DNA from 3 places in the Nocardia sp. NPDC049707 genome. Region 1 is predicted to be linked to each of the others. Evidence: riboswitches for the same ligand, from Rfam matches in the RefSeq annotation. Region 1 holds a riboswitch; each other region holds the start of a gene.
The links. A riboswitch is a leader RNA that binds a small molecule or an ion and turns the genes downstream of it on or off. The one in region 1 is predicted to bind S-adenosylmethionine.

Region 1 (3,244 bases):
GCCCGATTCTCGGCGAATACTGCGGCGACCACCGTGGGCTGCCGCAAACGGCAACGCAGCGATCATCGCCCGCATGATCCACCTCGATGTGAAAAAGGTCGGCAGCATCCCTGACGGAGTCGGCTGGCGCCGGAAACCGGCGACCAGTCAGCCGACTCCACGTCGGCGTCACCAACCTCGCTGCTCATACGTTCAGCTGAGCGCGTTGTCCAGATCGCTGAGCAGATCCTCGACATCCTCGAGTCCCACCGATATCCGGACGACGCCGTCGGAGAGCCCGATGGTGGCGCGACCTTCGGGGCCCATGGCGCGGTGGGTTGTGGTGGCTGGATGGGTGATGAGGCTTTTGGCGTCGCCGAGGTTATTGGAGATATCGATGATGCGCAGGCGGTTGAGGACCTCGAAAGCGCGCTTCTTGGCCTCGCTGGCGGGCGCGTTCAGTTCGAAGGTGACCACGGTGCCGCCGCCGCTCATCTGGCTGGTCGCCACGTCGTGCTGTGGATGCGATTCCAGATACGGGTAGCGCACCCACGAGACGGATTTGTTGCCCTCGAGGAAGCGCGCGATGCGCAGTGCGGATTCGGTCGAATGACGCACGCGCAGCGGCATGGTCTCCAACCCCTTGAGCAGGGTCCAGGCATTGAACGGGCTCAATGCCGGACCGGTATGGCGCATCAGGTTTTTCACCGGACCGTCGATGTAGTCATGGGCGCCGAGGATCGCACCACCGAGTACCCGGCCCTGACCATCGATGTGCTTGGTGCCCGAATACACCAGCACATCCGCACCGAGTTCGAAACCGCGCTGCAGCAGCGGCGTGGCAAAGACATTGTCCAGCACGACTTTCGCGCCGGCGGCATGGGCGAGTTCGGTCACCCGACGCACGTCGACAAGCGTCTGCATCGGATTGGCCGGTGTCTCGAAGAAGACGGCCTGGGTCGGCACCGAAAGCGCCTGCTCCCACTGATCCAGATCATCGCCGTCGACGAAGACCGTTTCCACACCCCAGCGCGGCAGAATCTCGTTGCACACCACGAAGCACGAGCCGAACAGGCTGCGCGCGGCCACAAGTCGGTCACCGGCGCCCAAAAGCGCACCGAGTGCGGTGAATACCGCGGACATACCGCTCGCGGTCGCGAAACAGGCTTCGGCGCCGTCGAGCAGCCGCAGCCGCTCCTCGAACATGGCCACCGTCGGGTTGCCGTAGCGGGAATAGACGAAATGTTCGATATCGCCGGTGAACGCGGCCTCGGCCGCTTCGGCGCTCTCGTAGACGAAACCCGAGGACAGATACAGTGCCTCGGCGGTTTCCTCGAATCCCGAGCGGCGCAGGCCACCTCGCACGCCGAGCGTCGCGGGACCGACGCCTTCGGGCAGCGGCTTATCGAACGCACCGCCGGTGATCATGACTGCCGCCACGGCAGGCCGGTGGCGCGCCACCCCGAGCCGCCACGATGTCCGAACTCGTCGATCGGGCCTTCGAAGCCCTCCAGCACATTGAACGACGGGGCGATGCCCGCGCCGGTCGCGGCTTTCGCCGCACCGATGGAACGCTGTCCGGAGCGACAGAGGAAGACGACGGGTGCCGCCGGATCGCGACCCTCGAGCGCCGTGGTCAGCTGCTCGACGAACTGACCGTTGCGGGCGCCTGAGCTGTCGACCCATTCGATCAGCACCGTCGGTCGCTCGATCGAACTCGTATCCGGAACACCGACGAAACGCCATTCGGCCTCGGTGCGCACGTCGACCAAGACGGCTTCGGGGTTGTCTTGCAACAACTCCCACGCCTGCCGCGGGGTGATGTCACCGGCATATGTCATGCGATCCTCCTGTGAATCCACGCTTGCCGCACCTGGGTTTCGGTGCGCGGCCAGGTCGTCACCCGGAGCACCCCACCGCGGAGGAGGGTTGCCGACCAGCCAGCCGGGGCTTGGCGCTGGTACTCATGACCTGAAAATGAGATTGCCTGGGCATGGGCGGCCATGTCAAACCCCAGTTCGCGTCGCGCGTGCGCAATCAACCGCAGACGATCCAGCGGTCTCCGGAACGGGTCAGATCCCAGGTCGCCGGTGTTTCGCGGCCGTCGACCGCGATGGTCACCGTCGCCTTGGCCTTATCGCCGTCGACCATCGCATGCTCAATCTTGGTGACTTTGATCGACTTTCCGGCCGCGGCGCCACCGAACTGATGCATGAGCGGTGTCTTGCTCTCGTCGAATCCTGGACAGGCAACACCGGGTGGCGGCGTGTTGTCGGTGGTGGCGCGGGCCTCCGCGTAGCGCTGCACCGCGGCGGCGATCTTGTCCGATTCTGTGACATTTTTCTCAGCGGGCGAGAGCACTGCACCGAGCACGATCGCGATCAGTACGACAGCGGCGAAGACGGCCGCTGCCATGAACGGCGCGATGGAGCGACGATCGGTCTGATCGACCTCGATTACCGGTTCTGCATCGGTGCCCTGCTGCTCTGTCATGGGTCGATCATCCCTGGTGGGCGGCGGTATCCGGCATTCGGCCCCTGGCCGCCCCGGATATCCGGCACGCGCGGATTCGATAGATGTCGGCGGAGCGGGTAGTCACGGTAGGTGAGTCGGGCAGCGAACACCCGGTGTACGCACTGCCGCAGGGTGCGCGGTATGCCACCGATAGAATCGCGAGGCTGCGGTCCTGCTGTCATAGCCGAGATGGCCGCCTGCCCGCATCGTCAGGTGCGACCGAAAGGATGCGTCAAGTTAGCCTAAGCTAAGACTGACGCTGTTGAACGCTTCGACCATAAGGGTGCGCGTAAAGATGACCGAACACAGTGCAGAGTCGACTAGCGGTGCACACGGGCCCTCCGTGGTTACGCAGGCTGCCCGGCCTGACGCGCACACCGCTGGGACTCGCCCGCTTCGCATCGCGATCGTAGGCGCGGGACCGGCCGGTATCTATGCCGCCGACGCGTTGATGAAGTCCGATGCCGAGGTGAGCATCGACCTGTACGAGCGCATGCCGGCGCCGTTCGGGCTGATCCGTTATGGCGTCGCGCCGGACCACCCGCGCATCAAGGGCATCATCACCGCGCTGCACAAGGTGCTGGACAAGCCCCAGGTCCGCCTGCTCGGCAATATCGACTACGGCACCGATATCACCCTCGACGATCTGCGCGCGTTCTATGACGCGGTGATCTTCTCCACCGGCGCCAATGCCGACCGCGCACTGCCGATTCCCGGTATCGACCTGGACGGCAGCTACGGTGCGGCGGAC
Region 2 (3,244 bases), on a different contig from region 1:
GCGAATATCAGTACGGCACGATGAATACGCATGGTCTACCCCCGATGTCGTCCATGAACCGGAATGCCCGCCGAGCTGAGACGGTGCGATGCCGGCCCAGTCTGCACATCGGCGACTCCCCGAGTCAAGGTGACGTCCATGGACCGACGTCAACCTGATGCGTGCTCGTCGGCACACCCACCGCACCGCCGACCGAATGACGGCCCGTCGGAAGTCACGACTACTTCAGCCGGTGCGACCGATTCGCGCCAATCGCATTGTCTCGGTCAGCAGTTTGGCGACCGCGGCGGCTTCGGTGAGGAAGCCGTCGTGACCGTCATGGGAGTGCACGATCTCCAGGCCCTCGCAGCCGGGCAATCCGTCGGCCAATTCCCGCTGAGTTCGCAACGGGTACAGGCGATCCGAGTCGACACCGCCGACCACGCACGGTACCGGGGTGGCGGCGAGGGCGGCCGCGATCCCGCCGCGCCCGCGGCCGATATCGTGTCGGTTCATCGCCTCGGTCAGCAGGACGTAGGTGGCGGGATCGAAACGGCTGCACAGCTTTCCGGCCTGGTGGTCCAGATAGCTCTGTACCGCGTAGCGGCCGCCGTTGCGCGGATCCTCGTCCCCCTGCGCATGGTTCTCGAAGCGGTGATCGAGTTCGCCCTCGGTGCGGTAGGTCAGATGGGCGATGCGGCGGGCGATGCCCATACCGGTCATCGGGGCGCGATCGGTGTCGTGGTAGTCGCCGCCCTGCCAGTCCGGATCGGCCTTGATGGCGGCGATTTGCGTTGTCTGCGTGCCGATCTGGTCGGCGGTCGCGCGGGCGCCGACGGCGAGTACCAGTGCGGATCCGACCCGCTCCGGCGCGCCGACCATCCACTCCAGCACCCGCATACCGCCCATCGAACCGCCGACGACGGCGGCCAGGTGTTCGATGCCGAGCCGATCGAGCAGTGCCGCTTCGGCGGTTACCTGATCCCGGATCGATATCTCCGGAAACCTTGCGCCCCAAGGCTTTCCATCCGGCGCCAGCGACGAGGGGCCGGTGCTGCCCTTGCAGCCGCCCAGCACATTCGTCGCGATGACGCACCATTCGTCGGTATCCACCGGTGCACCGGGGCCGACCATGCCATCCCACCAGCCGGGCAGCGGATGAATATCGTCGGGCACCCCGACCACATGCGAATCACCGGTCAGTGCGTGCTCGACGAGCACCACATTGTCCAGGGCGGGGGAGAGCTCACCCCAGCGCTGCACGGCCAGATGAACGTCCGGGATGGTCGCGCCGCTCTCCAGCCGCACATTCCCGATCGTGATGATGCCGAGCGTCCCGTCCGGCGGTGGCAGGGCCACCGCAGCCGAGTGTGCGGTACTTGGTTCGGCGCTCACGGTCACGACTCCGCCTCGCCGGCGTTCGGCTCAGTTGTGATCAAGGGCGCGGTATCGGTGGTTTGTTCGGTCACGATGTCGCTCCCGTGAAACCGCAGTGCGTCGCCGAAGCTGGGTGAATCACGAGGGAACGCACCTCCCCGATGTCAGCGATCCGGCTGAACGGGGCCGTGGTTCGGTAGATCGGGGATATGGGCGTGCCGGTGATCTGCTCACTTGCGGCGAACCGATCGATCGCGGACGCGATGGGGTCACTCATATCGTGCTCCAAAGGGTTGTTCGCCAGCAGGTCTTATCGGGGTGCAGGTGACGGACAACAACTCATCGGAAACCTCCTGAAGTGCGCGCTTGCCCTCGACCATCGAGAGCCTGGTCATCACCCGGAGCACCCCACCGCTGCTGGAGGGTTGCCGTCCAGCAAGCCGGGGCTTCGCGCTGGCACTCATGACCTGACGGACATGGTAACCGGCGGGCGGTCGGCGACTGAAATCCGTTACCCGTCTTCCGCCGGTTCGCTCGTCGGCCGTCCGGCGCATACCCGCATGAATTCGTCATAGGACGTGGTGAATGCGGTGCGGGCCTGCGCAGCGGCCGCGCCGGTGTCCTCGGCGTCGAAGATCGCGTTCTGGCACTCCATGCTGAGGTGGCCGATCAGCTGCCAGGCGCCGACAACCAGCTGGACCGGCAGCGCGTCGGGCTGGGTGCCGAGCCGCTCGGCGATCACGTGCGCGATCGCGGCGTTCTTATCGTCGGCCAGCTCCATGCTCTGCGCGCTGACCGTCGGACTGCCACGCAGGATCCGCTGCATCTGCTGGAAGCGCCGGAACGACAGCGGTCCCTCGACGGTCTCCGAGGCCCGGTCGACGATCTGTAGGAAGGCCTCGCGGAGCGATTGCAGCTCGTTGCCGGTGACCGGGAGGCCGCGCAGGCATTCGGCGATGGCGAGGCCGAAATCCTTGACCGGCCCCAGGATGATCGCTTCTTTGCTGTCGAAATACCTGTTGATCGTGCGTGGGGACACATCCGCGCGGTCCGCGATCTGTTCGACCGTCGTCGTGTCGAATCCCTGTGTGTCGCACAGGTCGAGCGCCACCTCGATGATGCGCAATCGGGTCTGCTGCTTCTTGCGTTCGCGCAATCCCATGCTCGCGGCGCCGGGCGCACTGGGCCCTGGATTCGCTGGAGCGCGCACCGCCTCCGCGGCGGTGGCGCTCGCGCCGATCGGCGTTGATGACTCGAGCATGCCCCCATGCTATCGCAATCGGGACGGCTTGTGTCTTTAACGGCCAAATGTCCGAGTGCGACATTTTTCTCTTGACGACAAATGTCTGCCGATGACAGGATGGCCGCACGACTTCGAGACGGCTAGGAGACCAAGGTGAGCGAGACTGCGACAGCGGTGGACGATGTGAAAAGACAAACGAGCTCGGCGCGCTGGTTGGCCCTGGGGGTGATCGCATTGGCCCAGCTCATGGTGGTTCTCGACGCCACCATCGTGACCATCTCGCTGCCGTTCGCCCAGCAGGATCTCGATATCAGCGACGGCAATCGACAGTGGATGCTGACCGCCTACACGCTGATCTTCGGCGGTCTGCTGCTGCTCGGCGGACGGCTGGCCGACTACCTCGGGCGGCGCCGGGTCTTCATCGTCGGCCTGGTCGGCTTCGCCGGGGCGTCCGCGGTGGCGGGTCTGGCGCAGAACGGCGCGGAGTTGTTCGCCGGACGGGCGCTGCAGGGTGCGTTCGCGGCGCTACTCGCGCCCGCGGCGCTGTCCCTGCTCTCGGTGACCTTCACCGAGGCCAAGGATCGTGCGACCGCCTTCGGCGTCTTCGCCGGTATCTCCGCGGGTGGTGCGGCACTCGGACTGATC
Region 3 (3,244 bases), on a different contig from region 1:
CCGGACGGCGCGGTCTGGTTCGTCGAGATCGGCGCCGGTCAGATCGGCCGCATCGACACCGACGGTGTGATCACGGAATTCCCGCTGCCCGACCGGACCGCCCGGCCGCACGCCATCACGGCCGGCAACGACGGCACCCTCTGGTTCACCGAGTGGGGCGCGAACCGCATCGGCGCCATCACCATCGATGGCGCGATCACCATGCACGAGTTGCCGACCGCGCAGTCGGAACCACACGGCATCACCCTTGGCCCGGATGGCGCGGTCTGGGCGGCATTGGAAATCGGCGCCCTCGCGCGTCTCGCGGTCTAGCGAATTCGACGGCCAGCACACGGGCGCACTACTCGCGCTCGGCAACACACCCCGCTAGCCGATCGAGCAGGGCGAGGTGCCGTCGGTGGAGTCGGGGCGGGCGAAGGGACGGGTCTCGGGTGTCGGATTCCAATGGCCGTCGGTGCTGGCGTAATTCCACGTTGCCCCCTGGGTGACCAGGGTTGCGATGGCCTCTACCAACCGGTCCACATCGGCGGAGCTGGTGCCGACCCCGATGCTGGCACGTAGCGCACCGTCGAGACCGAGGTGCGCGAGCAGCGGGTGGGCGCAGAAGCGGCCGTCACGAATGCCGATGCCGTGTTCGGCGGAGAGGTAGGCCGCGACGTGGCCGGGGAGGAATCCGTCCAGGGTGAAGGCGACAATGCCGACGGTGTCCTGGCTGTCGTCCCAGATGCGCAGCAGGTTGACCCCCGGAATCGCGGACAGGCCGGTGCGCAGGCGGTCGGCGAGCCGTCGCTCATGCGCGGCAAGGGTTTTCGGATCGATCGCGCACAGTGCGTCACATGCGGCGGCGAGCGCGGCCGCGCCGAGGACATTCGGCGAACCGGCCTCATGGCGCTGCGGCGCGGATGCCCATTCCGCATGGGTCGTGGTGACCTCGCGGACCGCCCCGCCGCCCGCCAGATACGGTTCGGCGGCGTCGAGCCAATCCCGGCGTCCGACAAGTACGCCCGCGCCGAACGGTGCGTAGAGCTTATGGCCGGAAAAAGCGAGATAGTCGATTCCGGTGTCGCGCAGGCTGATTCGACGATGCGGCGCCAGCTGCGCGGCATCGACCAGGATACGGGCACCACATTGGTGCGCGATGGTGGCCAGGCGCTCCAGCGGCAGCACCTCACCGGTCACATTCGACGCGCCCGTGACCGCGAGCAATGCGGCTGGCCTACTGCACAATTCGGCGATCAGCTGACGAATGGTCTCCTCGACGGTCGCCGCCGCCGTGACGACGCGGCGCCCGCGCCGGGTCCAGGGCAGGAAGTTCGCATGATGTTCGATATCCAGCACCACGGTATCGCCGAGCACGCAGGCGGCGAGCAGATTCAGCGAATCGGTGGTGTTGCGGGTGAACACCACGACCTGGTCGTCGGCGGCATCGAGGAAGCGGGTGACCGAACCGCGCGCGGCCTCGTAGCACTCGGTGGAGAGCCGCGACGGGTAACCGGCACCGCGGTGCACACTCGCGTAGTGCGGCAGCAGCTGCTGCACCCAGTCGGTGACCTGCGCCAATGCCGGTGCGCTCGCGGCGTAATCGAAGTTCGCGTAGGTGGTCGTTCCGCCCTGCACGAGCGGCACCTGGAGGTCGTCGCCGCAGACCCGGGCGAGGGCGGCACAGCTCTGATCGATTGCAGCGGTCATCACAAAATCCCATCGGCTATGGGACCCGAAATCTGGTGATCATCCGAGTCCGCGCTTGCCGCACCCGGTCAGGCTGCGGCCCTGTCGTCACCCGGAGCACCCCGCCGCGGAGGAGGGTTGCCGACCAGCTAGCCGGGGCTTGACGCTGGTACTCATGACACGAGGCGAGACTGACAGATGCCGCACCGCCTGTCAAGCAAGCCATCGTGCATACACATGCGGTTGAATAAATAACCTTGCAATGCGGAAATATGTGCGCTCTGATCGATCGGTGACACTTTCGCTGCTGCTCAGCTTTGTCGGCCTGTGCATTCTGCTATCGATCACGCCTGGCCCGGACTCTTTCCTGGTACTGCGATTCTCGATCGTGGATGCGCGCCCCGGCATCGCCGCGGCGATCGGCTCGGCAGTGGGCGGGATCGGGTGGGCGGTGGTGGTCGCGGCCGGCGTCGCGGCCCTGCTCGAACAGTCCGCGACGGCCTACCGGACGCTCAAGGTCATCGGCGGAATCTATTTGCTGTACTTGGGAATTCGAGCGCTGATCGAACACCGCAAGCAGCGCGGGGCCGGCACCGCCGCGGCGGCGGAACAGTCGGGTGCGCAGGCCCCGGCCTCGGTCCGCTCAGCATTCGGCGCGGGCCTGGTGTCATGCATGTTCAACCCGAAGGTCGGATTGTTCTATCTGGCGGTGCTGCCACAATTCCTCACCGATGTCACCTTCCTGAACACCCTCACACTCGGCGCCATCGAATGCTCCATTGCCGCCGTCGAGATGATCCTGCTCGCCGTGCTCGCGTCACGGGCGGTTGCGATGTTGCGCCGCCCCCGGGTTCGCGATCGGCTCGAGCAGATCAGCGCGGCCATTCTCGCCGTCCTCGGCATCGGCACGGCCGCCTCGGCCGCGTGATGCACCCGGCCGGTCGCCACCGACCGAGCGCACGACATCACGACTTCGACTGAATCTCCTTGCGCCACAGCAATAGCGACGCGAACAACGAGATGACAGACGCGGCGGCGAGCCACCAGAACGCCTGCCGGAATCCGGCGTCCACCGGCAATCCGGCATCGGCCGCGCGATACAGCACCACACCGAGCAATGCCGCTCCGATCGACCCGCCGACCCGTCGCAGAATCTTCACGAACGACACCACCACGCTCGGCGTCGACCGCAGCGAGGTGGTTCGGCTGATCGATGGCCTGGAAGCGGCCGGATTCGTCATCCGCACCCGCGATACGACGGACCGGCGCAAATATCGGCTGTCCATCACCCAGCCGGACGCGCCGAGCGCCGCAAGACCGATGAACTCATCGAGCAGGCCGCCGAACGGGTGCTACACCGACTCGACGACGAGGAGCGGCGCACCCTGCATCGCCTGGCGCTGAAGGCGCTCGGCGAAGAGGTCTGAGGCGATACCGCAGGTACCGTGGACAGTTGATCACCATGGAGTTTGCCCACTGGTAACCCCACTGTGCGACAACAACGAGGAAGCGCTAGGCAGGTTTATGAGAGGCGGGCAGGACGTGATGCTGCAGCCGCAGGTCGACACCGCGGCAG

Region 2: it holds a riboswitch for S-adenosylmethionine, as region 1 does, so the genes downstream of both, AB0J29_RS34480 (homoserine O-acetyltransferase) here and AB0J29_RS21145 (rhodanese-like domain-containing protein) in region 1, are expected to answer to the same signal.
Region 3: it holds a riboswitch for S-adenosylmethionine, as region 1 does, so the genes downstream of both, AB0J29_RS17820 (aminotransferase class V-fold PLP-dependent enzyme) here and AB0J29_RS21145 (rhodanese-like domain-containing protein) in region 1, are expected to answer to the same signal.

Annotation. Positions count from the first base shown of each region.
Region 1 covers NZ_JBFANN010000023.1:53,175-56,418, forward strand. Annotated here, with positions in the region: gene AB0J29_RS21140 (O-succinylhomoserine sulfhydrylase) at 193-1,407, opposite strand; gene AB0J29_RS21145 (rhodanese-like domain-containing protein) at 1,404-1,820, opposite strand; SAM riboswitch class IV at 1,835-1,951, opposite strand; gene AB0J29_RS21150 (hypothetical protein) at 2,017-2,472, opposite strand; gene AB0J29_RS21155 (FAD-dependent oxidoreductase) at 2,837-3,244, shown strand, end outside.
Region 2 covers NZ_JBFANN010000066.1:11,380-14,623, reverse strand. Annotated here, with positions in the region: gene AB0J29_RS34485 (hypothetical protein) at 1-32, opposite strand, end outside; gene AB0J29_RS34480 (homoserine O-acetyltransferase) at 226-1,338, opposite strand; SAM riboswitch class IV at 1,714-1,824, opposite strand; gene AB0J29_RS34475 (TetR family transcriptional regulator) at 1,868-2,617, opposite strand; gene AB0J29_RS34470 (MFS transporter) at 2,753-3,244, shown strand, end outside.
Region 3 covers NZ_JBFANN010000018.1:28,439-31,682, forward strand. Annotated here, with positions in the region: gene AB0J29_RS17815 (virginiamycin B lyase) at 1-312, shown strand, start outside; gene AB0J29_RS17820 (aminotransferase class V-fold PLP-dependent enzyme) at 367-1,689, opposite strand; SAM riboswitch class IV at 1,736-1,849, opposite strand; gene AB0J29_RS17825 (LysE family translocator) at 1,961-2,596, shown strand; gene AB0J29_RS17830 (hypothetical protein) at 2,634-2,828, opposite strand; gene AB0J29_RS17835 (hypothetical protein) at 2,866-3,072, shown strand; gene AB0J29_RS17840 (Pls/PosA family non-ribosomal peptide synthetase) at 3,214-3,244, shown strand, end outside.